One region of the Paenibacillus paludis genome, then DNA from elsewhere that is predicted to be linked to it. Evidence: riboswitches for the same ligand, from Rfam matches in the RefSeq annotation. Region 1 holds a riboswitch; each other region holds the start of a gene.
What was found. A riboswitch is a leader RNA that binds a small molecule or an ion and turns the genes downstream of it on or off. The one in region 1 is predicted to bind cobalamin.
Positions count from the first base shown of each region.

Region 1 (8,094 bases):
TCCTTTCCCACAGCAGGCGGGTCAGCTTATAGAAATCACTGTTGGCATCAGGATCGCTGCCTCCACGGCCCATAACAAGAATAATGGTGTCTTTGTCCTCCACTTTCGAGGTTTTCATCTCAACTACAGCAGTGCCTGTATTGCCAGCTCCGGAGACAGAATGCACTTCCCCCGGACCCGCTTCTTTCGCATTCTCCCCCAATGTCAGTATCTTGTCTTCCGGCTGGGCCGGCTGTCTCCACGCAGTTGCTTCTGCGATCCGGTCCAGCAAAATATCCACCGCCCGCTCCTGTACACCGACCGGACGTCCATACACAAATTCCACGCCGGGATACTTTAGCTTCGCCTGGTCCATGGCCAGCGGAATGTCCAGCTTGGAATGGCCAGCCGCGAACAAAATAATCGGTACCACGTAAACCGCCGAAGCGCCTCCTTTTACACAAAGCGCTATGCCCTCAGCAATCGAAGGCGAAGCCAGTTCTATAAAGCAGGTTACAAAGGTCAGCTCCGGCTTGCGGGCGGCAAGCTCACTTGTGAATTTCCGCAGCTCATCGTTGCCCTCCGCTACCCGGCTGCCGTGTCCTACGAGCAATACTGTTTTCATTCGTTGTGGCCCCCATGCTGAAAAAATGTATAAAACAGTTCATTGATTTTGCCCTGCGAAGCGTATCGCAGGGCAATCGCTGTAACTGCGGTTATGAGCTCATCTTCATTCATTCCTTCTCGGAACAGGCTGCCTGCATGTGCGCCTCTTCCCGACTTCTTCCCGCCAAGATACAGCTCGAAGCTGCCCTTGGAGAACACTACGCCGATATCCTCCAGCACGGCTGAGCTGCAGGCCATGCCGCAACCAGCTACACCGATCTGTAGTTCCCGCGGCACCGGCCGTCCGTGGAGCTGCTTATGAAGGCGGATAGCTGCATTAAGTCCGTCTTCCTTTCTTAATTCACAGAAGCCGCACGTTTTCACTCTCACAAAATTCCCTGGCAGGCTCACATTCAGCCCGGCCTCTGCCAGCCGGTACGCCTTATCCTCCTGCTCAGCCCCACTGCTGCGCAGCAAAAAATGTCCGTCCCGCGTATATACCAGCTGACCTTCATCGCCTGCAAGCTCCGCAAGCAGCGCCATCTGGGCGCCGTTATATCTATGGCTGCCAAGTGCCGGCGAAACCTCCAGTTCGGAGGCTTCGAATTGCGCCGCCGGCGAAACGGCGGAAGCAAAAGCCTTAGGCAGCTCCGTCCGGGCCGCTGCAGAAACAGCTCCGCTCTCCGCAGCCGCCGCGCTGCCAATAGGGCCAGCAGCGTTATTCACCTCTGCTGCGGCCTCTGCGGCAACCGCTGCCGCAGCCAGCGACCACGGCTCTGCCGCTGTCCGCAGCCGCTCATGCGGCTTCAGCGCCTGCGTCTCAGCGCCAAGACTGTACTTGCGCTCATAGCCGCGCGGCGTCACCATCAGACCTTCATAGACGGTAGTCGCGGAGTTGCCGACCACAACTGTGGAGAGCATGCCGATCTCATGCTCCAGCATATTCTGCAGCGTAGTTACAACCGTCTGCTGGCGGTCACGGTAGGCGCTTTTGACAATGCCGACCGGCGTGGAAGGATCGCGGTAGCGAAGCAGAATGCTGCGGGCTTCCTCAATCTGCCGCGTCCGTTTGCCGCTGCGCGGATTATAGAAGGCAATTACAAAATCCGCCGCACCCGCCGCATCGACACGCGCCGCGATGCTCTCCCACGGCGTTAGATGATCGCTCAGACTGATCGTGCAGGCATCATGCATAATCGGCGCTCCCAGCAGTGAGGAGCAGGACTGGATCGCCGATATTCCGGGAATCACCTCAACTTCCACACCGCCCGCACGCTTCCAGCCCCGTTCGATCAGCACCTCGTACACCAGTCCGGCCATCCCGTACACACCTGCATCCCCACTGGAAATGACCGCAATGCTCTGTCCCGCTTCCGCCCTGCGCACCGCTTCCTGGGCCCGGCTGACCTCTTCGGTCATACCGGTGCCGACAATTTCCTGATGCTTCAGCAGCGGCTTGATCAGCTCTACATAGGTGTTATAGCCGATGACAGCTTCACTTTCCTCAAGCGCAGCCAGTGCGCGGCCTGTAATATGCTCCAGGGCACCGGGGCCAAAGCCGATAATCAGCAGCTTTCCTTGTTTCTTCATCCTTTTTCCCCCCGTCCACAAAATAACCTGATTTCATGCTTCCCCTGCTGCTTGCTACAACGCTCTATATATAGCAGATGCTTCTGCCCAAACGGCATTCACCTCTGTCATTGACGCAATCATTCTATTGAATTTCCCGCTTCAGAATGGCTTTGAACTCTTCTGCATTCCGGGGAGCAGTCTGCCCGGCAGTCAAACGGCCGGGCAGGCTATGCCATAAATCGGCGAGCAGCGGCAGGTCAAGGCCGATCGCCCGTATATCTTCCCCGTCTGCAAAAATATCCTCCGGCGATCCGGCTGCCCGGCAGACGCCTTTATCCAGCACGATGATCCAGTCCGCCCAGCGGTAGGCCAGATTCATATCATGCGTCGCCATGACCACCGTGGTGCCCTTGGCATAAATGCTCTCAAGTCCCGCAAGCAGCTGTCTCTCGGAGAGCGGGTCCAGATAGGAGGTCGGCTCATCCAGCAAAATCAGCTCCGGCTCCATCGCCATGACCCCTGCGAGCGCCGTGCGCTTTTTTTGGCCCAGACTGAGCTGATGAACCGGCTTATCTTGCAGAGCCAGCAGATTCAGCTGCTCCAGCACTTCCAGGCAGCGCTTCTGAATAGCGGCCTCATCCATACCCGTCCCCCGCAGCCCGAATGAAATATCCTCGATAGGCGTACTAAGAATCAGCTGCTGCTCGGGGTCCTGAAAGACGAGGCCCACGCGGCGGCGCAGGGCGGCCAGCTCTTTTTTGGAATAGGTTAGCGGGGTACCGCCCTGCAGCACCTTGCCTTTCTGCGGACGCAGTACGCCAACCGCATGCAGGAACAAGGTTGATTTGCCGGAGCCGTTGTGGCCGAGGACTGCTGTTTTTCGTCCTTTGGGGATGGAGACAGTCAGCTCCCGCAGCGCAGGTTCCGCCGTGTCCGGATAACTGTAGGCGACCCCCTCAAAGACCAGGCTATATTCATTATTCATTGCAATCTCCTTACTCTTAGTTCAGTCTCCACTTTAACTCCTGCCGTTGGCCGATTCCTGCATCAGGCAATCACCTGCTCCGCAAGATCCATAGCTGAGCGAGCAGCAGCAGGGAAATACCGGTGCAGGCCTGAACCGCGAATCTGCGCGGCACCGGGCGTGACACATAAGGCGGCAAAATAATCTCACCCATGTACCCCCGGGTTATCAGCCCTTGCGACAGCCCATAGTAGCGGTGCATCGTATTGGCAAACAGCGAGCCCGCCATTCCCGCAACTTCCCGCAGTTTGGCCCCCCGTCCTCTTCTGCCGCCGCGCAGCCGCCGGGCCAGCATCATTCCATGTGCTGTATCGCTCAGCAGGAACAGAAAACGGTACATAATCAGCATGAGCTCCAGTACGATCTGCGGCATCCGCAGCCTACGGAGTACCTGCAGCAATTCTCCGAACGGTGTTGTAAATATGATAAATAAGCAGCAGGTCAGACAGGCCAACACGCGCGCCAGCAGCAATCCTGCCCGGTGCAGCCCCTCCGCCGTAATGTATAACGAACGAGTCAAAGCCGGGAGCTGAAAGGATATTACCGCCTCACCGACAGTTGGAAGGCCAATTTCAAGCAATAGGGCCGGCAGGCTCAGACAAAAGAACAAAAGTGCCGTACCAAACAGCAGTCCGTAGGCGCGCAGCGGGATTTTGGCGTACAGTACACACCACACGGTCATCCAGCCCGCAATCACAAGCTGCAAGGCCGGATGAAGCGCATAGGAAAGGATGAACATGACTGCTGCGAACAGGCTTTTCCACATCGCGGGCAGCTGCCTCAGCGCATTGCTGTAGGATAACGCATCAATTCTTCTGATCATTAAGCTTGCGCCGGTCCTGTCTGCCTTTCAGCAGGCCGATGGAATAGCCAATCACTCCGGCCCCGATCGCCGCCTGCAGCGCGAACAGCATGCTTTCCGTTTCGCCGGGCAGCTCGGTCAGCGGTTTGAACCAGGGCTCATAACCGGGATCAATCTCTGTAATTACACCCTCTGCGGCATCGTCAGCCCCGCCGAATTCCCCGTTCACCAGCAGCAGAGGCAGCACCACCAGCAAAATCACCGCCAGCAGCATCAACCCATTTTTCCACTTATTGCTCATCACAGACTTCCTCCCTTGGTTTGCCGTTTCAGCAGCGACAGCTCATTCGGGCTGTAGGATTTCAGCCAGTTCCAGAGCAGCACGGTCAGCAGCCCCTCGCTGATGGCGAGCGGAATCTGCGTCACGGCAAAAATACCGCCGAACTTAATCAGAGAAGCCAGCACACCTCCGTCTGCCGCCGGAAAAGCCACTGCAAGCTGAACCGAGGTCACCACATACGTCATGAGATCGGCCACTGCCGCTGCCATAAAGACAGCCAGCTTTTCACGACCGTTCACCTTCATCAGCAGCTTATAGACCGCATACCCGGCAAAAGGACCGGCCACTGCCATCGAAAATGCATTCGCTCCGAGTGTCGTTATCCCCCCGTGCGCCAGCAGCAGCGCCTGAAACAGCAGTACAACAGACCCGATTACGCTCATCGGCAGCGGCCCCAGCATTACAGCACCAAGCCCCGTTCCTGTAGGATGGGAGCTGCTTCCGGTTACGGAAGGCATTTTGAGTGCCGACAATACAAAGGTAAATGCACCCGCCAGCCCAAGCAGCAGCTTCAGCTCCGGGTTGTCCTTGGTCATTTTCTTCAGCTTAAGGACTCCAAGGGCAAAAAACGGCAGAAACGCCGCCCACCAGAATACGGCCCAGCCTACCGGCAGAAACCCCTCCATAATATGCATCGCGTTGGCCGTGCCCGGCTCATTCAGCAAAAAATAAACGGTAAATCCGGCAATAAGTGCAGCAAAACTCCAAAACTTGCGTTTGTTCATGCTTTTCCCTCCATGGATTCGTCATTTTGTGCCGCATCAAATCAAAAACTCCCGCCCCGGGGGGTGGGAGTGCTATGTACGTCATCAGATATGTAAGAGATGGTGGTCCCGCTGCAACAGCGCGGAGAATTCGCAGAATTGTAATGTGGGGGAGCTGAAGCTGGCACTTGCTCTGCACCAAATCTTCAAAATCCACCGTCTCCAAAACTGCATGCCTTCATCTCTTTAACCAATTCGTACACCGCTCCTATCCGCGTAGAGTCGTGGTGCGCGCAAACAAGGTAGGTCTCCTGGCTCGGGATCATAACGCCTTCCTTCGTCTTCCCCGGCTGTTTGCCGAGTGACATGCTGAAGTTCAGCTCTTCCTTACAGTGGCGGGACCGCTCGGGATTTGCACCCGATTCCCTGTTACCCCTTGTAGTTACAAGGGCACCTTGTCTTATCGCTAATTTATCCTGTACATTATAGTGGACTTCGCCGGGTGGTGTCTGTGATAAAAGTGGAGCGGCAAAGTTCTCCAGCACACCATCCGGTGAACCCAACGGGTTGTAAGAAAGCCATTTAAGTAATATAATTATTAACTATATAACTTGAATCCGGAGGCGTACCCAGAAAATGAAACTTGATCTTACCGAAGATTCCCTGCCGGTGTACGAGGCGCTCTCAAGCGCTGTACGTCTGCGAATGCTGCAGCTGCTTGCTGTTCAGCCCATGAATGTAAAGGAATTGGCGGGAGCGGTCAAGCTGAGCAGCGCCATTATGACAATGCATGTGCGTAAGCTGGAAACGGCCGGACTGATCCGCACCCATATGGCTCCCGGACGAAGCGGACTGCAAAAGATTTGTTCTCTTGCCGCTGAAGGGGTGGAGATTATCTTCCCACTCCAGGCCAAAGCAGAGCGCAAGGGTCACCGGAAAGAAATACCGGTCGGACATTATTCCGATTTTGAGATAGAGCCAACCTGCGGGCTGGCCACTACCGAGCATATCATCGGCAGCTTCGACGATCCGCGTTATTTCTGGGATATGGAGCGGATGAATGCCGGAATTCTCTGGTTTGGCAAAGGTTATGTCGAATACAAAATACCCAACTTCCTGTTGTCCAGCCAGCAGCCGGAGGAGCTCATCATTACGATGGAGATTGCCTCGGAAGCACCCTCAACCAATAATAACTGGCCTTCGGATATTGCGTTTACGCTAAATGGCCAGAAGCTCGGGTATTGGACTAGCCCAGGCGATTACGGAGACAGCCCGGGGAAATATACCCCTGCCTGGTGGCCGGCGTACACCAATCAATACGGCCTGCTCAAGCAGCTGCGCATTACCCCAAAAGGAACCTATATGGACGGCTTAAAACTCTCAGACATTACGCTGGAGCAGGTTGCAATCCGCAACAAGCAGTGGACCTTCAGGCTCTCGGTGGAAGAGGATGCCGAACATATCGGCGGGCTCACCTTATTCGGCAAAGGCTTCGGCAATTACAACGAGGATCTGGTCGTAGAGCTGTTCTATATCGATGGATTCAATGGTGCTGACGCGGATAAAAGGGATGCAGCAGCAGGTACTGACAATGGGAATGGAACAGTTTCCTAGCCAAGCGATGCCTTCACTGTAAAGTCCGCATATATATTCTTCTCTTCTCACATAAACGCCCCCATCCCTCGCGGTATTGCATCCACGAGTGATGAGGGCGTTTAAAATTTCAGTATGCCTGGGACTCCAGGGGGTTCTTTCCGGTATTCACAGCCGATGATGCTTCCTCTGTGACAAAGGCTCTCCAACGGCTTGGCGGAACGCTACTCCGTGACCGGACTCCACAAACCGCCGCCCGGCAACGGGCAGCCGCGCTCCTTCAGCTTGGCCACGACCGGTATAATACAGCCGCAGGCCGTGCATGTTACGCCATCCTGGAGCTTCGGACAAGCTGAGCAAAGGGCAACCCGCTCCCTGTATACTTCATCTGAAGCGGTGTTGTCCGGGGTGAACATTGGTGAAGCCAGAATCCGGGCAATCTGGGCATCCGTCACCTTATACTCTTCCCGGCAGCCCTTGCAGGTTGATAAAGTGCTCATAACGGATGCTCCCTTAAGCCTTCGGGGTAATTTCCAGCACGGTCACCGACATCGGAGGCAGCTCAACGTTAAGCTTGCCGCCTTCCAGCTTAAAGCCGGTAAACGGCTGTGGCGTCACTGCCTCCGGCTGGCTGAATGTATTGTGGGCATCAATTGCTGTTCCGGCCAGCGTCGTTCCTGTAATTTCAACCTCTTTCCCGGCAAGTCCGCGCAGCTCCAGCGGAAGCGATGCTGCTGCAGCATGATTCAGGTTGCACAGACTGACATGAATTACACCCTCCGCCGTAATGGAAGCTGAGGCCGAGACTTCCGGAATCTCGCGGCCTTCGAAGCTATAGGTACCACTCTCCAGCGAAAGATCAAGCAGTTCCGCATCCTGATGCACCTTGTACATGTTGAATACGTGGTACGTAGGAGTCAGCAGCATTTTCTCGCCTTCAGTAAGAATTACAGCCTGCAGCACGTTGATCGTCTGGGCAATATTCGCCATCCGGACGCGGCCGCTGTGCTTATGGAAAATGTCGAGGGTTACACCGGCAACCAGTGCATCACGGATCGTGTTCTGCTGATAGAGGAAGCCGGGATTGGTTCCAGGCTCAACATCATACCAGGTTCCCCATTCATCGACAATGAGGCCCACACGTTTCTCCGGATCATATTTGTCCATAATTACACTATGGCGGGTTACCAGCTCATCCATGCGCAGCGCCTTCTCCAGCGTAGAGAACCATTCGCCGGTTTCAAATCCGGTAGCCGCCCCCTTCTGTTCCCAGGCAGGACCCGGAATGGTGTAATAATGCAATGTGATGGAATCCATATAGCGGGTGGCTTCACGCATCAGGACCTCCATCCAGTGATAATCATCGACATTCGGACCGCAGGCAATGCGATGGATCTTATTGTCTCCATAATTGCGCACATAGGTCTGATACCGGCGGTACAGATCGGCATAATATTCAGGACGCATATTTCCG
Region 1 is NZ_JBGJZP010000015.1:103,902-111,995, forward strand. Features, by position in the region: gene ACAN56_RS24515 (sirohydrochlorin chelatase) at 1-604, opposite strand, end outside; gene cobJ (precorrin-3B C(17)-methyltransferase) at 601-2,175, opposite strand; gene ACAN56_RS24525 (energy-coupling factor ABC transporter ATP-binding protein) at 2,300-3,142, opposite strand; gene cbiQ (cobalt ECF transporter T component CbiQ) at 3,213-4,004, opposite strand; gene ACAN56_RS24535 (energy-coupling factor ABC transporter substrate-binding protein) at 3,988-4,284, opposite strand; gene ACAN56_RS24540 (energy-coupling factor ABC transporter permease) at 4,284-5,048, opposite strand; cobalamin riboswitch at 5,312-5,500, opposite strand; gene ACAN56_RS24545 (ArsR/SmtB family transcription factor) at 5,664-6,641, shown strand; gene ACAN56_RS24550 (DUF6171 family protein) at 6,845-7,120, opposite strand; gene ACAN56_RS24555 (alpha-N-arabinofuranosidase) at 7,134-8,094, opposite strand, start outside.

Region 2 (8,094 bases), on a different contig from region 1:
CATGGCATGCAGTTGACGTCCACGCCTTTATAGGCTTTTTCCATGCCCATCAGGGTCAGGCGTTTGTTAGCGGTGTATTTGATATAATCGCTCAGCTCGTTCATGTCAATGCCGCGCACGTTGGTGAGCGTGTAGTGACCCCAGTTGGTTTCCAGCTCTACGGCGCGGTCGATGGTGCGGTACACATAATCCATATTCTCCGGAGTGTTGAGCTCTGGGAAATCCACGAGCAGCTGCTTGAACACTTCCGCGAAGAAGTAGCAATGCTGGTTCTCGTCGCGCTGGATGTAGGAGATCATCTGGCTGGTTGCCATCATCTTCTGGTCACGGGCCAGATTATAGAAGAAAGCAAACGTGCTGTAGAAGAAAATCCCTTCCAGAATGAGATCGGCTACCAGCGCGCGGAAAAAGGTTTCCTTCGACGGCTCGTCGCGGAACTCCTGATAAATATCGGAGATGAACTGGTTGCGCTCCAGCAGGACCGGATCATGTTTCCAGTATTCGAAGATTTCCTTCTGCTCGCTGTCCGAAACAATGGAAGAGAGGACGTAGGAGTAGGATTGGTTATGCACAACCTCCTGCTGTCCGATGATCGCGGAGATCGCCTCCAGGGAAGAGTCGGTAAAATACCGCTTTACGTCGCCCACAAACATGGTCTGCATGGAGTCCAGTACCGCGAGCAGGGAGATGTTGATCTTGAACACACGCTGTTCTTCAGCCTCAAGCATCGGGAACTGCTGGGCATCCTTGGACATCGGGATTTCATCGGCGATCCAGTGGTTGAGCAGCAGCACCTTGTACAGCTTATACATATGCGGCATGCGGATATCGTTCCAGTTCAGAATGCCCGAGCATTCCCCGTCAATGATGCGGGTAGACATATTCGGCGCTTCTGTATTAAAAATCTTTTGCAGTTGCATTTTGTTTCCCTCCTGTATTTTGCACTCAAACTGTGGATGGGTTTCCGCCGCCATGCCCTCTCGCCGGAACGGGCTTCCAAATGGAGAGGGGGAGCAAGCTTCCTGGCTCCTAAGGGGGTAACGGGAAAGTCACCCGGTAATTTTGTATGAATGGTTCTATTTATTCTTATAGAGGGAATTCATGTCGCTATTATGGGCTGTTTATCAAATAGAGCCCTTTTGTGAAAACTTAGCGGGCAGAATTCCCGTTCCTTGTGGGATTTTCAATCCAGGGGCACAAGTAGCGGCAGGAATTCCCGTTATTGATTAAAAATGGGTAAAAAATGGCATGCTGCGCATTGAACAAGGAAGAGAAAGCCTGAATTGGTCAACCGCCAATCTTGATATTGGGACAACGTTCGCGCAGCTAACTGGTGAATGCTTACTTTAAAAACCAGCGCTTAGTCACGGAGAGGAAGTTTGGAGCTGTAGGAGCGACAGCGACCGCCTGAAAGCTTTCCGAAGGAAAGCTCGCATCGAAAGCACAGGCTGTCATCGGATGTCGTCCGCTATGAGCGGTACAATCAAGACATCTGATGACAACAGCGGCCGGAAGCCCAAACATTTCTCGTAGTTACGAATACATCACCGTGTTTCTATTCAAGGCATGAAGACAATTAGCTGGCGCAAGATTCACACTCTTCTATGGTTAATGCACGGCTCCGCACATAATACGTCGACTTGAGTCCGCCCTTCCAGGCGTTCAGATGCAGGTTCAGGAAATCGGTGGCCTTGATGTCCGGCGTCACGTACAGATTGAAGCTCTGGCCCTGATCGACGTGGCGCTGGCGGGCTGAGGCCATGCGGATCGACCAGTTCTGGTCAATCAGGAACGCCGTTTTGTAGTACCAAATCGTCTTTTCGGACAGATCGGGTGCCGGGTTGGCGATCTTGTAGGTTGTTTTCTCCTCGTAGGAGAGCAGCTCGTACAGAGGATCAATACTGGCTGTGGAGCCGGCGATGATCGAGGTCGAGCCGTTTGGAGCGATCGCGAACATCCAGGCATTGCGTACGCCGTCTTTAGCTACTTCCTGCTGCAGCTCACGCCACTGCTCAGTTGTCACATATTTGCCTTCCTGCTCGCCGCTTGTATAACCGCGCGAGTCGAAGTAGGCTCCGGTATCCCAGTCGGAGCCGGCAAACTTCGGATAGCGGCCCTTCTCGCGGGCCAGCTCCATGCTGGAGTGTACCAACAGATAGTTGATGTGCTCATACAGGTGATTGTTGTATTCCACGGCTTCGTCGGACTCCCAGCGGATGCCCTCCAGCGCCAGCAGGTGATGCAGGCCGAAGGTGCCGAGGCCGACTGCACGGTATTGGCTGTTTGTGTACTGCGCCTGCAGCACTTCTATATTGTTAATGTCGATGACGTTGTCGAGCATGCGTACCTGAATCGGCACCAGCCGCTCCAGCACTCCGGCCGGGATGGTGCGTGCCAGGTGGATGGAGTTCAGGTTGCAGACTACGAAGTCGCCGGGAACCTTCGAGATAACGATCCGGGTCTGGCCGTCTTTGGTAACCAGCTCTTCACTCTCAATGACCGTTGGCGACTGGTTCTGCATAATTTCCGTGCACAGGTTGGAGGAGAAGACCATCCCCTGGTGCCGGTTCGGGTTGGAGCGGTTCACCGTATCGCGGTAGAACATGTAAGGTGTGCCGGTTTCCAGCTGTGATTTCATAATCCGCTTCATGATGTCGATGGCCGGAACCGTAATTCGGGACAGCTCCAGATTGGCGGTAGCTTCGGCATATTTGTCGCGGAATGCGCCTTGGCCAAGCTTTTCGTCATAGAAATCCTCAAGGCCAAGTGCGCGGCCGTTCTCATCTTTCCAGCCCATTACCATCTTCACCTCATGCGGGCAGAAAAGGTTCCAGTGGCCGCGCGCTTCTACGGCCTCCATGAACAGATCCGGCAGGCAGACGCCGTGGAACACGTCATGCGCGCGCATCCGCTCGTCGCCGTTGTTCAGCTTCAGGTCGAGGAAGGCGAGAATATCTTTATGGAAGACGTCGAGGTAGACGGCAACGGCACCCTTGCGGGTACCCAATTGGTCGACGCTGACGGCGGTATTGTTCAACTGGCGGATCCATGGGATAACGCCGGAGCTGGTGTTCTTGTGGCCGCGGATATCGGAGCCGCGGGCCCGCACCTTGCCGAGGTAGACGCCGATGCCGCCGCCCATTTTGCTCAGCCGGGCTACGTCGGTGTTGGAGTCGAAGATACCTTCGAGCGAGTCGTCGACGGTGTCGATGAAGCAGCTGGAGAGCTGTCCGGCAACCTTTTTACCAGCGTTGGACATCGTTGGCGTTGCAGCCGTCATATAAATGTTGCTCATCGCCCAGTAGGCTTCTTTGACCAGATCCAGACGTTTCTCTTCCGGCTCTGTGTGCATGAGGAACATAGCGATAATCATATAACGCTCCTGCGGAAGCTCCATCACACGCCCGTCAAAGTCATGGGCCAGGTAACGGTCGGACAGGGTAAGCAAACCGATGTAATCGAACAGCAGGTCGCGTGTATAATCAATGCAGCTGCCAAGCTCGGCAATCTGTTCTTTGGTGTAGTGGGTCAGAAGCTCTTCACGGTAGATGCCCTTCTTCACCAGATCGGAAATCAGCGGGTACAATTCGCCGTATGGCTCATCCGGGTATGCTTTATAGCGGCGGTTAACTGCGGCTTTTTTGTATAGGGTCGTCAAAAGCGAGCGGGCAGCAGCGAACTTCCAGTCCGGTTCTTCTTTGGTTACGAGCTCAAGGGCGCTCATGGTGAAGGCACTGCTGATTTCTTCTCCGCTGACCTCACTCCGGCGAAGCTTGGACTGCACCCCGCGCAGCAAGGTTTCTTTGCTTAATTGCTCAAGGCCGTTCAGGATACGGTCGGCGTAAACGGAGAGGCGGATTTGATCAAAAGCCAATTGGCGGTTGTCGGGTTTCACTACGAGTTCTGGCATAGGGGATTCATCCTTTCGTATTTGGGTTTAATTTTCAATATTAAAAATTGATATATTATAGCGCAGAAAGCGGCCAGGAAATGGCGGCTCAGCCGACATTTCAAAGCTGCCTTCGAAACAGGCGATAGATCGTATCGCGTGCTAGAATCCGAGTCTGCGGAAAACAGAAGCTTAAAGTATACCATGAAATTTATATTTCCAAGAAGCTAAAGTACAGCAGGCTGCCAATGGATGATTTCCTTGCCGGCAAGGCTGGCCGGAATGTCGATAATCCGCTGGTTGCTGCTTCCCCGGTAGGGAAGGGTAGTATCTTTAAGCTCTTCTACAAATCGTCCGTCAATCACTACATGGCACAAGGCCAGCAGATTCCATTCCGGCGAGCCCGGAGAAGCCGTCAGCTCTTCATACGTATAACCGGTATAAATCCAAATTGAGAAATCCGGCAGTACGGCGCGAAGCTCATGGATAAAGCCCGCAGCCTCTTCTGCCGAGAAAAAAGGGTCCCCGCCGGCCAGCGTCAGGCCGTCCAGCAGCGGATTAGCAGCAATTTCAGCGATAATCTCACGCTGCCGCTCCAGGGTGAACACTTCACCGAAATTGAAATTCCACGTTTTCGGATTGAAGCAGCCCGGGCAGCGGTGGCGGCAGCCGCTGAGGAAGAGGACGGCCCGCATGCCCTCTCCCTCATTAATTGATTCCGGGTAGTAGCCGCAAATATTCATAGATGCTTGATGCGGTCTCTTACTTCGGCCTGCTTGGCGGCGTTGAAGCGGGTCTGGTAGTCACCGGTCAAATATCCGGTTACCCGGCGCAGGCGGCGGATATGGGTGTCATGCTCATGCGCGCCGCAGGAAGGGCAGTTCGTGCCGATAACCCCTTCATAGCCGCAGCCGGAGCAGCGGTCAATTGGGTGGTTAATGCTGAAATAGCTGATTTCCTGCTCCAGCGCGTAGCGGATGATTTTGACAAAAGCCGCCGGGTTGCTGCGGGCATTGCCGTTCAGTTCCACATAGGAAATGGCTCCGGCGTTGCAGTACTCATGGAAAGGGGCCTCAAGGCTAATCTTCTTGGCCGCACTGATCTCGTAATACACAGGAATGTGGAAGGAGTTCGTATAATATTCGCGGTCGGTTACGCCGGGAATTGAGCCAAGCACCTTGTGGTCCACCTTGGTGAATTTGCCGGACAAGCCTTCGGCAGGTGTTGCAAACAGCGTGATGTTAAGATCAAGTTCTTCGCTCTTGCGGTCGCAGTACTCACGCATATGGCGGACAACGGCGAGCGCTTTGGCATGGACCTCCATGTCCTCGCCATGATGTTTGCCGTACATGGCCTTCATGCACTCCGCCATACCGATGAAGCCGAGCGACAGACTGCCGTGCTTCAGCAGATCGCCTACGCTGTCCTCTGGAGCAAGCTGCTCGCCGCCTTCCCAGACGCCTTCGCGCATCATGAAATCGGAGGCTTTGGCTTTTTGGGCCGCCTGGATCCGGAAACGGTGCAGCAGGCCCTCCAGCGCAATATCCATATAATGATTCAGGTCGTCGTAGAAGCCTTCCTCGTCGGGAGCAAGACGGCGGCCTGTCACAGTGCCGTGAGCAAGGCCTAGACGGACCAGATTAAGGGTGTTGAAGGACAGATTGCCTTTGCCTGAGCAGTGATCGCGTCCGAAACGGTCACCCAGCACCCGGGTGCGGCAGCCCATCGTAGCAAATTCAGTGTCCGGGTCAGCCGGATCATAGTATTGCATGTTGAGCGGAGCATCCAGATTGGCAAAGTTCGGATACAGTCTGCGTGCGGAACATTCGGCTGCTTTAAGAAACAGCTCATAGTTCGGATCGCCCTGCTGCTGGTTGATGCCTTGCTTGCATTTGAAGATTTGGATCGGAAACACCGGTGTTTCTCCGCTGCCGAGGCCGTTCATGGTGGCGGTCAGCAGGGAGCTGATCACAAGCTGGCCTTCGGGGGAGGTGCAGGTGCCATAGTTGATGCTGGTAAAAGGAATCTGTCCGCCGGAACGGCTGGACATCGTATTGAGATTATGTATCATACTCTCTGCTGCCTGTAGTGTTTCGCTTTCGGTCTCTTTCTGCGCAAAGCGGAAGGCGCGCGGGTACTGCTCCGCCAGATCGCTGCGGCTCATTGTGATTTCGCCGAGGTGATCACCGGCTTGTCCTTCTTCAAAGTATTCCAGTCCCTTGCGGAACAGCTTAGCGAAGGATTTGGTCACGTATGGGGCAAGGTCGTAATCCAATTTATTGGCGGATACGCCGCCGTACTGGGCATTTTGCTGGGATTGGAAAATAATCGCCACCAGCGACATTGCGGTCATAATTGAGTTCGGAGGACGGACACTGCCGTTGCCGGTATTGAAGCCTTCGCGGAGAAGGCGCTCAAACGGGATGAAGATGCAGTTGGTCGTTCCGATGGCGTATTGATCCAGATCGTGGACGTACACGACATTATCCTGAATGGCCTGCACGAGCTGTGGCGGCATCGTGAAGTTGCGGGCATACCACTTGGAATATTCACTGCCGAATTTGCTCATTTTGCCGGAGAAGCTTTCTCCGTTCAAATTGGCATTCTCGCGCAGCAGATCCAAATCCCGGCTGTCGATAATATCCCGTCCCAAATGAATAACTTCCTCCAAAAGAACTTCCTGTGCAGCTTGTCCACCGTTGTACCGTTTCTCCAGCAGCGTCATTGTCTAGCTCTCTCCCCTCGGTATAGTAAGAACGAAGTATATACTTCCTGATAGCAGTAAAAAAGCATCTCCCGCCGAGGAGGCGGGAAATGCCCGAATGCGTACGAAATATCCTTAAAGGATATTTGCCGGTTGTCTTGATGAACATATAAGCAGGGGACAGGGGTAATCTCTGTCCTGTTCTTATATATTCCGCAGAAGCCGATACCTGAGGGCGATAACGGTTTATCGCCTTCAGGTATCGGCAGCCTTGGCTCCTTAAAACACGGGAAGGCTATGTCTGCTTGTGCAGGCCGCATTGCGGACACCTCACCTGGTCCTCGCAGGCATGAATGATGGTGTCGGCGAAACAGGCAGGTCTCCTGGCTTCCGGTGAATCTTCCGGCGCCTTCCCGAGAGCTTTACCGCCCCTCAGTGGCTATTGCCGGTAGACGCTGCTTCGCGGGCTTCAGAAAGCCTGCAGGCATCCGGTTACAGTGGCGGGACCACAGCGGATTTGCACCGCGTTTCCCTATTAAGCTTCAGCTCGCTTGAAAGAGCGAAACACCTGTTTCCACTATATTTTGTTGTCGTTAGATAAAAATAACCCAATATGTTGTGTTTGTAAACCATTTTTTGAAACTCCGCGCGGGGAGCGGGTTCTGCGGTTTTACTCACAAATGATCCACAGTTAGTCCACAGGTAATCCACAAGTTGGGTACAAAAAGTGTCTGGATAAAGTCATAAATTGTCTTAAAAGATGCCACAAAGAATCCATAAATATAGTGAGCGTGACACTGGAGTGCCTAACGGAGAAATATGGGGAGGCGAAGGTTACGGAGGGTGTTAAATGGAGCAACAGTCTTCACGGCGATTTGTGGGTGTGCGGCGGAGTTGCTACAATAAGAACAGGCCGGAGACATATATCAGGAGTTTTAGGTTTATAGTCCGGAATGAGTTACCACGAGGAAGTTTCCATAAAGGGTTTTGCTTTACAGCATATTAAGGAGGGGTTCAGGATGGCAATTGGCGAAGTAACTGTAATTCCGATCGGCACAGGCAGCACGAGCCTTAGCAGCTATGTGGCCGATATGCAGCGTGTGCTCAGGGGAGTGGAAGGGATCACTTATGAGCTTACATCCATGGGGACGATTATCGAAGGGCCGATCCCGCGGATTCTCGCTGCCGTAGAAGCGCTGCATGAGTCGCCTTTCGCTGCCGGGGCGCAGCGGGTATCCACGTCGCTGAAGATTGATGACCGCCGCGACAAGCCGTCTACAAGCCGCAGCAAGCTGCAGTCCGTTGAACGCAAGCTGGAGGAGAATTGAAGCCCAGATGTTGTAAAAAAATGTTGCGTTTTTGGCTGGAAGTTGTATAATATTTTTTGTTTGACAGAAAAAATGCTTTAAGCTGGTGTAGCTCAGGGGTAGAGCAACGCACTCGTAATGCGTAGGCCGGGGGTTCAATTCCCTTCACCAGCATCCTTAAAACCTTTGTGTGG
Region 2 is NZ_JBGJZP010000004.1:196,324-204,417, forward strand. Features, by position in the region: gene ACAN56_RS09570 (ribonucleotide-diphosphate reductase subunit beta) at 1-920, opposite strand, end outside; gene ACAN56_RS09575 (ribonucleoside-diphosphate reductase subunit alpha) at 1,577-3,910, opposite strand; gene nrdG (anaerobic ribonucleoside-triphosphate reductase activating protein) at 4,117-4,632, opposite strand; gene ACAN56_RS09585 (anaerobic ribonucleoside triphosphate reductase) at 4,629-6,614, opposite strand; cobalamin riboswitch at 6,950-7,180, opposite strand; gene ACAN56_RS09590 (MTH1187 family thiamine-binding protein) at 7,613-7,921, shown strand; tRNA gene ACAN56_RS09595 (tRNA-Thr) at 8,003-8,074, shown strand.
Region 2: another riboswitch for cobalamin. It lies ahead of ACAN56_RS09585 (anaerobic ribonucleoside triphosphate reductase); the one in region 1 lies ahead of ACAN56_RS24540 (energy-coupling factor ABC transporter permease).

Region 3 (8,094 bases), on a different contig from region 1:
ATTCTGCCTTTAATCTGTTCGATTTCCTCCTGAATCGCTCCAAGCTGGTTAGCGAAAGCGACCAGGTCGGCCGATTTGGTTGCTTTTTTCATAAACTCGATATACTGGTTCTCCATCAGCTGCTTAGCCTTAAGACGTGATTCCAGATCAACATATTCTTCTGAGACATCCTGCCCTGTAATGCTTTGCTGAATGTTCTCATTCTTGATCTTCTCCAGATTATCCAGAAAAGACGAGAATCCGGAAGCCGGCACCTTCAGAATAAAGGTCCCGCCCTTCTCGTATTCAGACATATTCTCCGAGAATTCAATAATATAGCCGCCGGCCAAAGTAATCATGTTACGTACATCACTTTGCGCTGAGGCATAGTCCTTTACCTCCATATTGAGGTTGGCCCGGTAGATCAGCTTCTTGTTCAGTCCGGCTGCAACATCGCTCCCGGTAAATCCGGAAGGTTGTTCAGCACCCTGTTCTGTACCAAGATTCTTGGCTGTACCGGTCTTGTTCGCATCGGTTTTCTGATCCTGTCCGCCTGCTGTTACTGTAGCAGACTCCGCCGAAGAATCCTTTGATTGAACCGAAGCAGCCGCAGGTACTGAATCTGCCGCCCCTCCCTCAGAGAAGGTGTTCGCACTGAGTTGATCAGCAGCCGAGTTGCTGTCGTCGCCTGAACCGCAGCCTGCCAGCACAACTGCTAGAACCAATAAAGATAAAAAGTAATGCAGACCCCATTTTCGCATTCTCATTCCTCCAAAAGTGTAGTGGAATTTCAGCTTCTTCTATATAAACTACCCCGGCGAAAGGCCCTTTGATCTCTGAGTCTCTTCCGCGTTATTTATTTTGACGTTCCAAAAGCTGGAAGGTTGCAGGAGATTAGAGAATTCCGGACCTTTTTTGATGTTTATTCCCAAAAATAACACCGTTTACATCGCAAACAGGATCATTCGAATGCTGAATGATCCTGTTTGCGAAATGAGGCTTTATTTGCTACAATAATCGTGTCTGAAAAGACACGAAACACCAAAAACCCTCTATTCACAAGGAATAAGGGCAGGGTTCTGTTCGGACAAGCTCCACCTTGCTGAACAGGACAAATCACAACGTTCTAATCATGTTGCCAATCCACTATAAGGGGAGGTGAACCCTCATGGCAAAAGACGTATTGTGCGCAGTGAACTCTTGCACCTATTGGGCAGAAGAGAACAAATGCAACGCTGAGTCCATTTTTGTTGCTTATCACAGCTCCAAAGAGCCTACACAGTCTGAAGAAACAGACTGCAAAACTTTCGAAAGTAAATAAGGGTAGACTTAGAAGGGACCCTCCACGGTTCCTTCTTTTCTGTTTCCCATTCTATCAAGAATGAGAATTATTATCAAGTGTTTATGCTAAAAAAGATCGCCGCAAAAAACCAATCCGGGGTGGAATACCCCGGATTGGTTTTTACAGTATATATGCCGACCCTAGCTGGACTTCCTCGGGATATTCAGCCCCCCTACGGATCACTGGGAAAATGTGCACCCGGTATAATGGACGTATCAGCGGCTGACCGCTCCGCTCTTCTCTCTGACAATCACGGCAGCCTGCACCATGTTGCGCAGCGCCGCTCCGGTTTCTTCCCAGCCCCGTGTCTTCAGGCCGCAGTCCGGATTAATCCAGAACTGTCCGGCATCAAGCACACGCAGCGCCCGCTCAATAGCCTGTGTCATTTCCTCTACCTTCGGTACACGCGGACTATGAATATCATACACACCAAGACCGATTCCCTTGTCATACTCCTGTTCTTCAAAGCTGACGATCAGCTCCCCATGGCTGCGCGAGGTCTCGATGGAGATTACATCGGCATCCATCGCCGAGATCGATCCGATCATGTCATTGAACTCACTGTAGCACATATGCGTATGGATCTGCGTGGTCGCCTTCACAGAGTTGGTAGCGATACGGAAAGATCTTACCGCCCAGTTCAAATAATGCTCATGATCTTCAGCCTTTAACGGCAGGCCTTCACGGATCGCCGGTTCATCCACCTGAATCATCTCGATTCCCGCTTCCTCAAGCGCCTGAACCTCATACCGCAGGGCAAGGGCGATCTGGTTGGCCACCTCTTCACGGCTGAGATCATCACGGACAAACGACCAGTTCAGAATGGTCACCGGACCGGTCAGCATCCCTTTTACCGGAAGACTGGTGAGCGACTGGGCGTACAGACTTTCCTTCACGGTCATAGGGCCGGTAAACGCAACATCGGCATAAATGACCGGCGGCTTCACACAACGTGAACCGTAGGATTGGACCCAGCCCCCTTTGGTAAAGAGGTACCCTGCCAGCTTCTCGCCGAAGAATTCAACCATATCCGTCCGCTCAAATTCACCGTGCACGAGCACATCCAGCCCGAGCTCCTCTTGAAAAGTAATCGCATCTGCAATTTGCTGGCGGATAAATCCGTCATAGCGCTCCTGATTCCAGACACCCTTGCGCCATTTGAGCCGGGCCTGGCGCACTTCAGGCGTCTGCGGGAAGCTGCCGATCGTCGTTGTCGGCAGCAGCGGCAGCTGCCACTTCTGCTGCTGCACCTTCACGCGTTCCGCGAAGGGCAAGCTGCGGCTGTCCGGCAGCTTATCCAGGCTGCTCACCTGCTCAGCCACATCCTGGCGCCCGCGTTCCGGCAAGGCGCGGAACACTTTCAGCGCCTCGCGGCTCTCGGCGAGCGCTGCGGCATAGACCTGCCCATCCTCGCCCGCCGCTGCTGCAATCAGACTCAGCTCCGCCAGCTTCTCGTCGGCGAAGGCCAACGCCTGCCGTACCGCAGGCTTTAACTTGTCCTCGCCTTGAACAGTTACCGGCACATGCAGCAGACTGGAGGATGGCTGGAGGATCAGCCGTTCGTCCGGCACATGGGACTTCAGCGCGCGGACCAGCTCAAGCTTGGCATCCAGATCGGAACGCCAAATATTGCGCCCGTCGATAATGCCCGCTCCCAGCCATTTGTCCTCTGGCCAGCCCAGACGCCGGATCGAGGCCAGATTAGCCCCGCCGTCATGGACAAAGTCCAGTCCGATACCCTGCACAGGCAACTCCAGCAGCGCTTCCAGCGGCTCTGCGGCTTCAAAGTAAGTCTGCAGCAAGACATGAAGTCCGGGCACTGCTGCAGCGATCTCTCTGTAGATAGTTCCCAGCAGTTCAACTTCTTCCGCGGTTAAGCCGGTTACGATAGCCGGTTCGTCGATCTGTACCCAAGCCACGCCTTCCTGCTGCAGCTCCTGCAGCAGCTGCACATACACCGGCAGGAAACGGGCAGCAACCTCTGCAATTTGATCGGCAGCGAACCCCTTGGAGAGCTTCAGGAAGGTATAGAGTCCGACTATAACCGGCTTGCCTTCAATACCCGCCTGCTCTTTGGCGAAACGGTAGGCAGCGAGCGGTTTGTTCTCAATCAGGCGGGGAGTCTGCCCGCCGATTTCCGGCACGATATAATGGTAATTCGTATTGAACCATTTGGTCATCTCGCAGGCAGGGGCGGCCGAATTGCCGCGCGCCATGGCGAAGTACAGATCGAGCGGAATGTCTCCGCCATCGTAGGCATATCGCGGAGGAACAATGCCAAACATAGCAGCGGTATCCAGCACATGGTCATAAAAGGTGAAATCATTGACAGGAATCAGTGCGATCCCGGCCTGCTGCTGTGTCTTGAGGTGCTGAAGCTGAATCCCGGCCATTTCCGCGCGGAAGGCTTCTTCATTGATTTTGCCGCTCCAGTAAGCCTCCAGCGTGTTTTTCCACTCCCGGTTCTTTCCGATTCTCGGATAACCGAGGCTGCTCGTCTTGATGTTGTTTGTCATTACAGTCACTCCCTTGTCTATAGTAAATGCCTTAAGCTTTAGTTAATGATCTCAGTCGGTATCGATAATAAAGAGCGTCTTCCCCTAACCAGGCCGCAGGGAAAGACGCCCATGGGCTGCCAATGGGTAACGTCTTAACACCTCCCTATCTTCCGTAGGTACTGCAGTGCTGTTGAGACAGGCAGGTCTCCTGGCTAGCGGCGTCGGCATCCATCAGCAAGTCTTCCCGGCGAAGTAGATATGGCCAGTGACATGGGCTGCTATGAACTCTTCCGTTACAGTGGCGGGACCGCATCGGCTTGTCACCGAATTTCCCTATTAAGCCTCCGGGCCTTTCTGATACTCCGGCTGGCGCCTGTCTCCGATATTTGCAAATTGTATTCATCCCGTAATCTGATGCCATCATACTGAATCCGATACCTTATCCGCAACAGATTTACGGGTATTCCCGTTATACACATTCTCTATAGCTGGCGCCGTGCAGGCTCATTTTGCGGCGATTCTGCCGCACATTCCCTCACAGCCTCTCTTCAAGAAGCAGCTTCAGCGAACGTTTGGTGTACAGCAAAAAGAACCGGCTGTACCGTCCTTGTTAAGGAGGTACAGCCGGTTCCTTTTCGATAAATGATAGCAGTCAACGGACTGTTTCAAACTGTCTTTTAGAACCAGACGAGGTAGACTACCCCGGCAAGAACGAGACGGTAAATCGCAAACGGCATGAGCTTGATCCGGTTGATCAGCTTCAGGAAAAACTTCATAGAGAGCAGCGCGAACAGGAAGGCACTAATGAACCCGGCAATAAAAAACGGCAGGGCATCTATCGTAAAATACTGCCAGTTCTTGACCAGTGAAATCAGACTCGCACCCGCCATAATCGGCACTGCCATAATAAAGGTGAAATCGGCAGCCGCACGGTGGCTCATACCCAGCAGCACACCACCTGAGATGGTCGATCCGGAGCGTGAAAAGCCGGGCCAGAGCGACAAGCATTGGATCAAACCTACCGATAGCGCCTGTCTATATGTAATTTGGTCAACACTCTCTGTCTTGATTTTTTTGGGGGCGAACCGGTCGGCAAAAATCATGAATATTGCACCAATGACCAGACCGATCAGCACCGTTGATGTTGAAAATAAATGCTCATCGATGTAATCCTCGAACAGAAAACCGAGGATTCCTGCAGGGATAAGTCCTACAATGACCTGCGCCAGCTTCAGCCGGCCTTCCGTCTCCACCGGAGGTTGTCCTTCCGGCACCGCCGTCAGCTCCTTGCGGCTGAATCGTTTGAGACCCAGCAGGTCGATGAACCGGTTGCGGAAAATGATGACTACCGCCAGGATCGAACCCAGCTGGATGACTACTTTGAACGTGTTCGCCGCATATTTTCCGAGAAATTCCTGGGATTTCAGCCACATATCATCCACGATTACCATATGGCCGGTCGAGGATACCGGAGCAAATTCAGTTAATCCTTCTACAATTCCCAAAATGATGGCTTTCATGATAGTCAGCAGCTCCATATTGATCCCCTCCTTTTTGTTGACCTCACCCTATGCGAGGCTTTAAATGTTCTGCGAAACCTGTGAATTTAATTAATCTGTGGTATCTACCGGTTTTCTACCGGACTGGCGTTTGCGGAAATAGAGCACACCACCCACAACAACTCCCACAGCAATCAATACGTAGACGACACTCGAGTAAGCTTCCATGTACACGCCAATATCCTCCCAGGATTCTCCCAGCGCAGCACCCAGCAGAATAAGCAGCACATTCCAGCCGAGCGTCCCAATCGTCGTAAACAGCATGAATAATCCGAATTTCATCCCCGACATTCCGGCAGGAATGGAGATCAGACTCCGCACCAGCGGAATCATCCGGCAGAATAATACCGTCCAGTAGCCGTATTTGTCGAACCAGGCATCCGCTTTGCGGATATCTTTTCCGCTTATCCGGAGCAGTCCGCCCCAGCGGTCCACAATCCGCTCCAGTCTGTTCACGTCCAGCATCCGGCCGATCCAGTACAGCACAAGCGCTCCCAGCAGCGAGCCGGCCGTTGAGGCGATCAGCACGCCGGGGATGGTCATCCCGGAAGTGGTTGTCATGAAACCGCCGAACGGAAGGATTACCTCCGAGGGAATAGGCGGAAAAATATTTTCCAGGGCCAGCATCAGAAAAATGCTCAGATAGCCGAACTGTTCCATAAAATCGGTAATCCATGTTTTCATATCGTGCTCCTCCGCGTTCAGATGAGATTTTTTTTGAGATTGCGCAAATAACGGCTGCGGATAAGGAAGAAGTATAACCCCTGCGCAGCCAGGTAGCCGATAAGCACCGCGCCCGTTTCGGCAGCGATGGACAGATAGAACAGCCGCTGCAGCGCAATAAAGGCGAACAAGCTATGCAGGATGGCTAGCCCCACCGGAACAAAGAACATCAGGGACAATTGCAGGGTCACAGTCCGGTCCAGTTCCTGGTCGGTCAGGCCCATTTTGGACAAGGTCGAATACTGCAGCCGGTCATGGTCAAGATCCATGTACAACCGGAAGTACAAAAAGCTGCCTGCGGCGATAAAAAAAACTGTGCCGACCAAAAGTGAAGCGAACAGCATCGTACTGTATAGTGTCTGCTGAATTTCGAACAGCGTGCCGCTGACCACAACGGCATAAGGGGATTTGCTCTCGTAGGACACTTTGCCTTTGTCCGCAAGTCCCGAAGCAATGCCAACCGTCTGTTGGAATGGGTCCATATAGAACCCGGTATACAAATCGCTTTGCACGGGATCAATGGCGGAGAACAAGCTGTCACTGACGACAACTCCGCTGAAATCACCGCCATCCCTCCCGTCCAGCTCCGGCAGCAGATATTCAGCAATCGGCACATGCTCCGTATATCCGATCTCCTGAATATCTACTCCCTGCTTCAGCTTATAGAGGGCATGAACCCGATCAGAGGTCAGGCTGCGGTCACGCTGGGAACCGATCATGACCAGACCTTCGTTCCCCATGAGCGGCTGCTCACGGGAGGTAAATCCGGCTTGCTGGAGCGCCTGTTTGTAATCACTGTAAGCCATCAGCGGCAAACGCTCTGTACGGTCAGGACCGGTCTGAGACTCTACTTCCGCATATTTGATTTGGATCTCCAGCGAGCGATAGGGAAGATTCAACCGCTCCAGTTCCGCTTTTATCCCGCTTAAATCCTCTTCCGCAGCGGACCCGGCCTCATTGCCCTTGGCCACATAACCGACCGCTGCCGGATAGTCCAGCTTCAGCTCTTTGGAGAGTGTATGAATAGAAGCAAATACCCCGACAGAGGTGAAGGATACCGCCGAAACAATCGTCACCATAAAAAACATCCGCCCGTTGTCTTTCCAGCGGTAGGTTAAGCCCGAGAGCGTAATAATGTTTGTCTTATGCCAATAAAACCGCCGGACTTTCCTCATTATCCTAACCACATATAGACTAAGCTGTGTATAGAACAAGTAAGTGCCGGCGACCGTAATCGCCACTACCGGAAACATCACTCTCTCCACCGATGCTGCGGTCGTGGTAGCGGCCAGAACATAGCCTCCAAGCAGCAGCAAGCCAGAAGTGAACGCCAGTAAGGCAGACACCCGCGGCTCCTTGTCTCCTTTGCGTCCGCGCTGAAACAAACCTCTCGCCGACTCGTTCCCGATAAAGGCAAAGGTACTTAACGAGATCAGCATGAACAGCAGAGCAAAGCTGCAAATCGTCAGTACCGGCGCATGCCAGGAAAGATAAAATTCCAGCGGGCCAATGCCCAGGAACCCCGCCCCAATCATCAGGAACAGCTTGCCCAGCAGCAGACCGAGCAAAGTGCCGGTGAGAATGGCGGAGCTGCCGATCATCATATTCTCCAAAAAGACCATCAGGTTCAGCTGCCGCTTCGTCATGCCGTGCATCAGCAGGATGCCGAATTCCAGCTTACGGGACTGCAGAAAAGACCCTACGGACACCAGCACGAACAGTGAACAAAATACAAAGATGATTCCCTCAGCCACCATCATGGTGTCAGCCGCCGTATCCAGGATCATATCACCCGAAATCGCCGGATGAAATATAAACAGTGCGCAGAGAAAAAAGATCATTACGGAAAATGCGCTGCTGACAAAATAAGCGGCGTATTTACGCTTATTCCGCGTTACATTTCTATAAGCGAACTGCCGAAAGGTCATGGCTTGCTCCTCCCAGCAGCGACAGCATGTCGATGATATTCTGGAAGAAAGCCGGCCTGCTGCTG
Region 3 is NZ_JBGJZP010000002.1:306,821-314,914, forward strand. Features, by position in the region: gene ACAN56_RS04725 (DUF4349 domain-containing protein) at 1-740, opposite strand, end outside; gene ACAN56_RS04730 (DUF1540 domain-containing protein) at 1,148-1,300, shown strand; gene metE (5-methyltetrahydropteroyltriglutamate--homocysteine S-methyltransferase) at 1,537-3,837, opposite strand; cobalamin riboswitch at 4,001-4,211, opposite strand; gene ACAN56_RS04740 (undecaprenyl-diphosphate phosphatase) at 4,497-5,357, opposite strand; gene ACAN56_RS04745 (DedA family protein) at 5,430-6,062, opposite strand; gene ACAN56_RS04750 (ABC transporter permease) at 6,080-8,029, opposite strand; gene ACAN56_RS04755 (ABC transporter ATP-binding protein) at 8,004-8,094, opposite strand, start outside.
Region 3: another riboswitch for cobalamin. It lies ahead of metE (5-methyltetrahydropteroyltriglutamate--homocysteine S-methyltransferase); the one in region 1 lies ahead of ACAN56_RS24540 (energy-coupling factor ABC transporter permease).

Region 4 (8,094 bases), on a different contig from region 1:
ACGGAGTACATCCAGCCGCTTTTCTCACCGCGGTCTCTTTCTGCCAAGCCATCAATCGCTTTAATGTATACACTGTCTCCGCTTCCGCCGCTGACAACCTTGCTTCCAAGCTGGCGGATCAGCAGGCTGTATGCGGTCTCCCCCTCGTTCAGCGTCATCTTGGTACCAGCCAGAATGGTTCCCTTAGTAGTGTCTCCAATGACTGTGAGCGTGGCCGATGCAGTCTCAGGCACTTCTACGGAAGCTGTAACGGTCAGCGGCTGCGTGTAGCGGGCAATCTTAGGCGTCCCGCCTTCGACATAACCGCTCACGGCCAGCGTGTATGTTTTGGCAGGCAGGCCTCCCTCAAAGGTTGCGAGCCCTTGCTCATTAGCAGTGATGGTTTTATCGCCAACAGTCACCTGCACTCCCGCAGCCGGTGAAGTCACCGGATCAGAAGTATACGTGTCATTATTCCAGACCCATTTCTTCTGCGTAACCTTAGCGGTGAATGCCTCACCCTGCTTCGGCTGCGCAGGCGAAATCTGTACCGAATCTACTACCTGCGTATTTTCTCCGGCATAGTAGACAAGCACTTTGTCGGAAGTCTGCAGAATATAATCATTTAAGCCCACATCCGGATAAATCCACGCCCCGCCGCGCAATACGGCAAAGGCCCAGTAACCCTGATTGTTATAGGCTCCGTTCTCGATTCCATTAATGCCCCCTACAAAGATGCCGAAGGAAGATTCCGTAACCTTTAGCGGAATGTTGTTCGCATCTGCCAGCTGCTGCAGCGCATCAAACGCGTTGTATGCTTCCAGCGTGCCTTCAGCTACCGGACCCTGTGGCCCTTCAATGGACAGATAGGAGGTTACATTGCCAGGAGCTACCTTCAGCGATTCCGTATAGCGGGTAATATTTGGTGTGGCTTCCGCAACATAACCGGTTACGGCCAGCGTGTATATTTTGCCGGACAAGCCTCCTTCAAAAACTGCAACACCTTGGCTATCCGTAGTGACTGTTTTACCGCCAATGGTTACCTTCACTCCGGCTGCCGGTGAAACAACCGGTTCGGAAGCAAATGTCGTGTTATTCCATACCCACTCCACCCCGGTAACGGTCACTTTAAACGTTTCTCCCGGTTTTGGCTGCGGTGGAGATACTGCAACGGAATTTACTACCTTCGTGTTGGCACCGGCAAAATAGACAAGCACCTTGTCCTGCGCCTGCAGTTTGAAATCACCCATGCCTTCGCTTGGGTAGATCCATTTCCCGCCGCGCGACACCAGGAAGTTCCAATAGCCGTCATGGGTTCCGTTCTTAATCCCATTAATGCCCGACACATAGCTGCCATAGGAGGACTCCGTAATCTCCAGCGGAATATTTCCGGATGCCGTAAGCTTCTTCAATGCCGCCAGCGCGTTGGATGCTTGCAGCGCTCCCTCAGCGACCGGCCCCTCAGGTCCTTCAACCGACAGGTGGACTGGTACATTCTTGGAGATTACCTTTACAGCTTGCGAATATTTAGCGATAGTTGGTGCATTGTCCGTAACATAGCCGGTTACGGTTAGCGTATAGTCTCCTGCCGGAACACCTTCGGCAAAGACCGCTTTGCCGTCTTCACCGGTTGTTGCCTTCCGGTCTCCGACCGCCACCTCCACACCAGATGCACTTGAGGTTACAGGACTCGAGATATTTGTGGCGTTGTCCCATACCCATTTTATCTGGGTAACCGTAACTGAGAAAGGCTCCTCCTCACCTGGCTGCGACGCGGACAGCGTCAGCGAATTCACCAGCTGCGTATCATTGCCCGCATAATAAACGAGGACCCGGTCTGCTTCCTTAAGTTTAAAGTCCTTCATTCCTACATCGGGATCAATCCATGCCCCATCCCGGGATACAGCGTATTTCCAGCCATCCCAGCCGCCGTAGATTCCGGCTTGGATGCCGCCGATTCCCGTTACATAGCTGCCCGATTCATTCTTAATCGGAAGGCCCTTCTGGGCTGCCACTTTCTCCAGCACCTCGAGGACATTGCCTGCGTATGCCATCCCTTCTCCCAGCGTGTTCTGCGGCCCTTCAATTACAAGGGGCACATACACTAACGGATTCGGAACCGCTGGCTTGGTGAAGTCATACAGCTTGCCGTTTCCGCCCCCGCTGTACAGGGTGTAGGCCACCAGCGCCTGCAGCCCCTGCTCTGTAGCAAATGCATTTACATTTCCGCCCTGATTATGGGCAAACCCGCCGCCCTCTACGCTGAAGCTGAGCAGTCTGCTTATCAGGTCTGCTTCACCCTTGGAGAATTCTGCTCCTTCCGGGTCTACCCCGAAGGAGGCAAGGCCGATAATGACCTGTGCCGCGCTTTCGCTGCTGCCTCCAAAGCCGCCGTTGCTGTCCTGCGCAGCGGACAGCCAGGCTACTGCTTTTTGCCCGGCAGTTGCAACCACCGGATCACTCTTATGCGCAGCAAGGGCCGTCAAAGCCATCGCCGTCATATCCGGCTCGCTTGCCCCGGAAGTCAAGGCAAACCCGCCGTCCGCATTTTGCTTGGACAGGATCTCACTCAGCAGCGCCGCTTTGCTCCATTTGGCATCCGCCCCAATGGTATAATTGCCGGAATCCAGTGCCAGCAGCGCATAGACCGGATTGTTCAGCGTCTGGCCGCTCATTTTGTCACTGTTATAGATACGCTCAACCAGATTAAAACCCGGTTCAGAGCCGTTTCCGGCAAAGTTCGCCGGATCAGCCCCCACGGCTTGTACCGCGAGCACAATCCGTGCATAATCAGTGACTGCGGCAAAGCTGCCGCTGGCTGTCCGCACTTTTTGCTCCAGCAGCCGGACATAACTTTCCGGAACTTTGTAGCCCGCCTGTGCGAGGCCAACCGCCTGCCATTCTGACGTCACGCCACTGCTGAGCATATACTCGGCAGCCGCATAGGTCGCTCCGGCAACTGTAATCTGCTGCTTCGCTGTTAATGCAGCCGCAGCCGGCTCTGCGCCAGATTCGTCTGCTGCATATACAGCAGCCGTAACACTTTCCGTTCCCCCGGACGCGGTAGCGGAGACCGCTCCGGCAAACACTTGTCCTGAAGGAACAAGCGCTGTGCCCAGAATCGAAATAACCAGCAATAAAGCCAGGCCAAGCATAAAGGACTTGGCAGAGAGAAGAGTCTTCATCGTTAACCTCTTTCCGTGAATAAAATAGTGAAGCAGCGGACAACAAGAAGAAACGGCTGTGCTGTCCCTTTCAAAAGGACGGGGCCGTTTCTGTGAGAGAGAAGGAACACGCACAGCAACCGGCTTATACCTCATCCTCATCCCTCAAAAAAACCGCCCCTGCTAAGGGCGGCCTCGGAAGAATACAAATGAAGTACGGCGGTGCTCAAGCTCCGCCACCACATCCATTTGTAATGTTCCGCATTCTTACCCCACGAAGAATAGAAACGTTCAAGAAAAAGGCAGGTCTCCTGGCTTATGCTTCACCGCTTCCCTCCGCCTTCCCGTCCTTGCTTCACAGGACAGTGGCACCCTTAAGAGTCGCTCTGCATTTACAGTGGCGGGACCGCGCCGGACTTGCACCGGCCTTCCCTTTTAAGCAAATTCTATGGATAGAATCTGCACCCTTTTCACTAGACTATCAAATTTTAATATTCATAATCATATCCACTATTCCCTTGTATGTCTATAGAAAAGCTGTTCCAATGCCGCCCGTTGCCGGCTGATCCCTTTTCGAAAGCATCAAACACACTCTTCGTTGCTCCCAACCTGTCTGCACGCAGTTCATCATTAGTAGCGGAAAAAATGCCCGCTAAGTTTTAGCTACTCCCACATTAATAAGGATTAGGCGGATTTACACCCGCTATTATTTCGCAAAACGCCTCATCTGGCTCAACCGGATAATTTAGCGGTAATATTTCGTCTTATACAACTTATTCTCAATCTATAGTCCACATTAGAGGGAAATATCCCCTTTACTGGGTATGATCTGCAATAACCAACACCGGAGCTCAGTGTAAAGAAAAAAATCCTGAACGCGCATCTGCCCTGCTCTTTCCGGGCAAAACATGCGGTTCAGGATTTTTGTCTATTTATATCGCTTTACTCAGCAGCATCGGTTGCTGCTCCGCCATCATCCGAAGGCGTTGCAGTCGCAGTTGCAGTAGGCTGGGCACTCGGTGTAGGGGCTGCCGTAAGTGCTGGATCCGACTGCAGAGTCAGCTTGTAATCGCCCGCGATGATCATGTTGCCCTCGGCCAGCTTAGCCCCCGGTTCCAGATCCACAGTGACTTGGTACGAAGCCCCCCCGGTCACGCCCGGCGAAGGCGCGGATGACACAGCCGGGGACGCACCGGCTTCCGTTCCGGTGTCCGCGTTCCCTGTCGCGCCGACTTCTGTTCCGGCGTTCGCGTTACCCGTCGCGTCGACTTCTGTTCCGGCGTTCGCGTTACCCGTCGCGCCGGCTTCTGCTCCAGCGTTCGCGTTCCCTGTCGCGCCGACTTCTGTTCCGGCGTTCGCGGTCCCCGTCGCGTCGACTTCCGTTCCGGCATCCGCGTTCCCTGTCGCGCCGGCTTCTGCTCCGGCTGACGCATCCGGCGTTGCCGTTCCACTGCCGCCGTTCAAGCCGGCGGCTCCCGCATCCGGCGACGGAGCGAGGCATCGGCTCGACGTCGCCGTGACCTTGTAAACCTCCGGATCCCCACCGGAGGCTGCTACACTGATCTCCGCCGGAGTAAAGGCGGTGCATTCTTCAGCGTCAGCAAAGGTGAACACCAGCCTGCTGCCCGTGCCTTCTCCGCTGCCGCTAAGATACACGGCAGCAGGCGGCTGGCCGCCGTCCGGTGCTGGGCTGCCCTCCGGCAGAGCCGTGTCCGGGCTGTCCGGCCGCAGCAGGCTGATGGCGATAATGACGCCAATCAGTACGATCCCCAGAATGGAGCCGGAGATCAGGAGTTGAAATCGGCTGCGGCTAACCCACCGCGCCAGCGGCGAAGCCAGCTGGGAGCGGGCTTCGTTATATACATTTTGCAGAGCAGGCCCGGCAGCGGAGACATAGCTTTTGCGGAAGTCCCTGCTTTTGAAGGCTTCACGGTCGCTGTTCAGGAAATACTTTAGAATCGCCCGGCGGTAGCCCGGGTACAGCTTCTTCTTCGACACCGTGAACAGCCGGTTGTTCTGTGACCAGGCCAAGAAACGGTATATCGTTTCTTTGTCGCCGTCCGCTTTGCGCTTCACGAGATCCAGCAGCGCGTCATAATCCAGCGGGCCGCTCTCGCGGTCACTATTGTGATAGAAAGCGAGCGGCAAGCGCTCGAACGGCTCTACACTTCGCGATTCCTTCAGCCAGCGCCGTCCGAGCAGCTGTACATCATCCAGCTCCTTTGGTGACAATCCGGCAAAAAGTTCCTCATCCGGATTCTCCTCCCCGAACCAGCGGTAGGCAGCGCGCAGCGCATTGGATTTTTGCCTGCTGATGGAATCAAGCGGCGGCTGCCAGTCCGCCGTATCCCGGTAGCGCAGGAACGAAATCTCCAGCAGCTGCTCCTGTGTCAGCTCACTGAGCGATACACGGTTCAGCAGGAAGCGGTCCGCTGCCGCCATCAGCTCCTTCAGCAGCGAAAGCGCCTCAGGGTTGAACCCGCTGCCTCTGCGGCGCTCTTTTTCCGCCTTCTCTACAGAGTCGTGAATCGAGGCCACCGCCGAAACCGGATCTTTGTCACGCTGCAGCTTCTCCAGCAAATAATCGCTGATTGTATCACGGACAAACGACTGCTGCAGCGCCTCCGGAAGAAACCGGCCCCAGTGGGCGACAAACCGTAAAATGTCAGACGATTGGGCTGCAGCAGCCAGCCGGGATTCCATATACGGTTCCAGCAGTGCCTTGCGGAAAATAGGCTGGGCCAGCACTCTTTTGAAAAAGGCTGCACTCAGCTCGTCATTGCTCTCAATGATAGTGTAAGCCGCAGCCAATGTATCCTCCCGGCTCGCAGACCGGGCATTCAGCATGCCGTTGATGAAATACTCGACCACTTTGACCCGGTAATTATGGCCCTTCAGCACAAAATACTCCATAAAACGCTCCATAATCTCCGGCTGTGGAATCCCCTTTTGGCGGATCAGGTCATACTCACGGTCGAAGCGCTCCAGGAACATATCGTTCAGCCGTACCCGGGACTCCAGCGCCCCCTCTGGCTTGAGGTAGGACAGCAGGCCGCTGAGCACAGCATTTTTGTTCTCCGTGTACAAGCTTTCATTGCCCTGCTCAATCTCATAAAAAACCGCCAGCTCATTATAGAGCGCCAACTGCAGCTTGCGGTCCACGTGCTCACCGAGCAGCAGCGAATCGGCAAACCGGGCAAAGTCATCTAAACTGCCCTTGTTCTTCAGCATTTTCCATACCAGATCGGCATAAGGCTGCTGCGAGTCGCCGAAATCGGCATTCAGGGTCCGGCCTGAAGCCAGATCAAAGATGAAATCCTTCTCGATACTGCGGTCTCCGGGGCGGAGCGAGCCTTTTTCTACAAAGGTAAGATCGATATATTTGCGGCTTTTTGGCTCGTTTGCATAGGTGAGTACCCCTAGCCTGCGGCGGAAATCATACGGCAAAGCCCCGTAAATAATCTCCGTAAGCTCCATCGCCCGCTGCGACAGCTCTGCGATGGGAACATCGAGGGCAACATAACTTTTTTTCTTGCTTGCCACAGAGATCATGACCGCCTGCAGCAGCGCCTTGAACAATGCTTCGCTGAACCCGAGACTGCGCAGCACCGTTAGCGGATCAGCCTGTCCTTCACGCTGTAGGGCCGGAATATCGGCCAGCTCCGGCAAGGTTCCTCCAAGCTCTCCTTCATAACTCCCGGCAAAATCGGCATGCAGCCAATCCCCATAGCCCTGAATAATTTCCTCGGCGCGTGTTGGAGGCACTACAAAGTTATGGGCAAAAAAAGCACTCCGCTGCCCGGTAAAATCAGTCGCCTGATAGCGGCTTTGCCCGATCACCGTGTCGTTTGTTTCCGTATGGAATAAATGCAGCGCGGGCGGATACAGCTCCTCATTTTTTTCGCCGCGCGCCGCCAGCTCAGCCGGGGCATCATAAAGGCAGAAAGGATGAATGATTTTTTTGACAAAATTATTGTCCAGGCTCTCCGACTTCGCTACAGTATCGAATCCTTCGGTTGCCCGGTATACGCCCCGCCGCTCGCGGGTATACATTTGCTGGGTGATCCTGGACCCTGAGAATCTGTTCACGGCCCGTCGCTCCCCTCAATATAGTTCAGCTTATGCAGCAACCAGATAAAAGGCTCGTCCACACGGATCGGGCTGACGACACCCTCTATCTTTTGGTTGACCGGATTGCTGCCCAGCGCGGAGACGGCAAAATACCCCGTATTGGCAAAATACACATCCATCGTATCTTTGAACGGACGGTCTACCTTGCCGATAAAGCGGCGGATTTCACCGTCGATGTTCTGGAATTCATCCAGGTTCAGCGTGTTGCGGTGCACATAGTTGTTGAATACATTGCTGTTGGACTTGATGTAGTCGCCATCTTCATCCTTCAGCGAATGCAGCATGTCGCTTTTGGCAAGCACGACGGCCGTCGGGATATCGGTCTTGCTCTTCTCCTGGTAGGCGATGAAATCGCCGAACATCGTCAGCACCACATCACGCGGCTCATCATACTGCGAGACCCATTCCCCGGGACGGTCGCCGTAATTAATCTTGATCTTCTCCCGGATAGAGCGGATCTGCAGCGGATCGACCATGAACAGGATTCCCGCGGAGTTCTTGATATGCTGGCCGTGCAGCCCAAGGTAATCCTGATCGACCATGCCTTCACCGGCAACATCGAAGAACACCAGTGTCAGCGGCGGCTTCTCTTCATCCTTGAACACAAATTGAAAAATAAACGGCTCCTGCATCTTCTCCTTCTGTGTTGAGGCCAGCAAATCACCGCGCTCAAACAGCGGTTCTTCGTACAGGGTGCGGAACTTGCGGCTGATTTCAGCATTCAATGGCATGCAGGCCGCGTCGAAATGCCCAGCCGTCGTATGCTGCAGCGTATGGATCAGCGAGGTCATGTACACCGACTTCCCGACCTGGGAAGCGC
Region 4 is NZ_JBGJZP010000007.1:157,617-165,710, reverse strand. Features, by position in the region: gene ACAN56_RS15745 (S-layer homology domain-containing protein) at 1-3,164, opposite strand, end outside; cobalamin riboswitch at 3,428-3,627, opposite strand; gene ACAN56_RS15740 (GAP1-N2 domain-containing protein) at 4,086-7,232, opposite strand; gene ACAN56_RS15735 (hypothetical protein) at 7,229-8,094, opposite strand, start outside.
Region 4: another riboswitch for cobalamin. It lies ahead of ACAN56_RS15745 (S-layer homology domain-containing protein); the one in region 1 lies ahead of ACAN56_RS24540 (energy-coupling factor ABC transporter permease).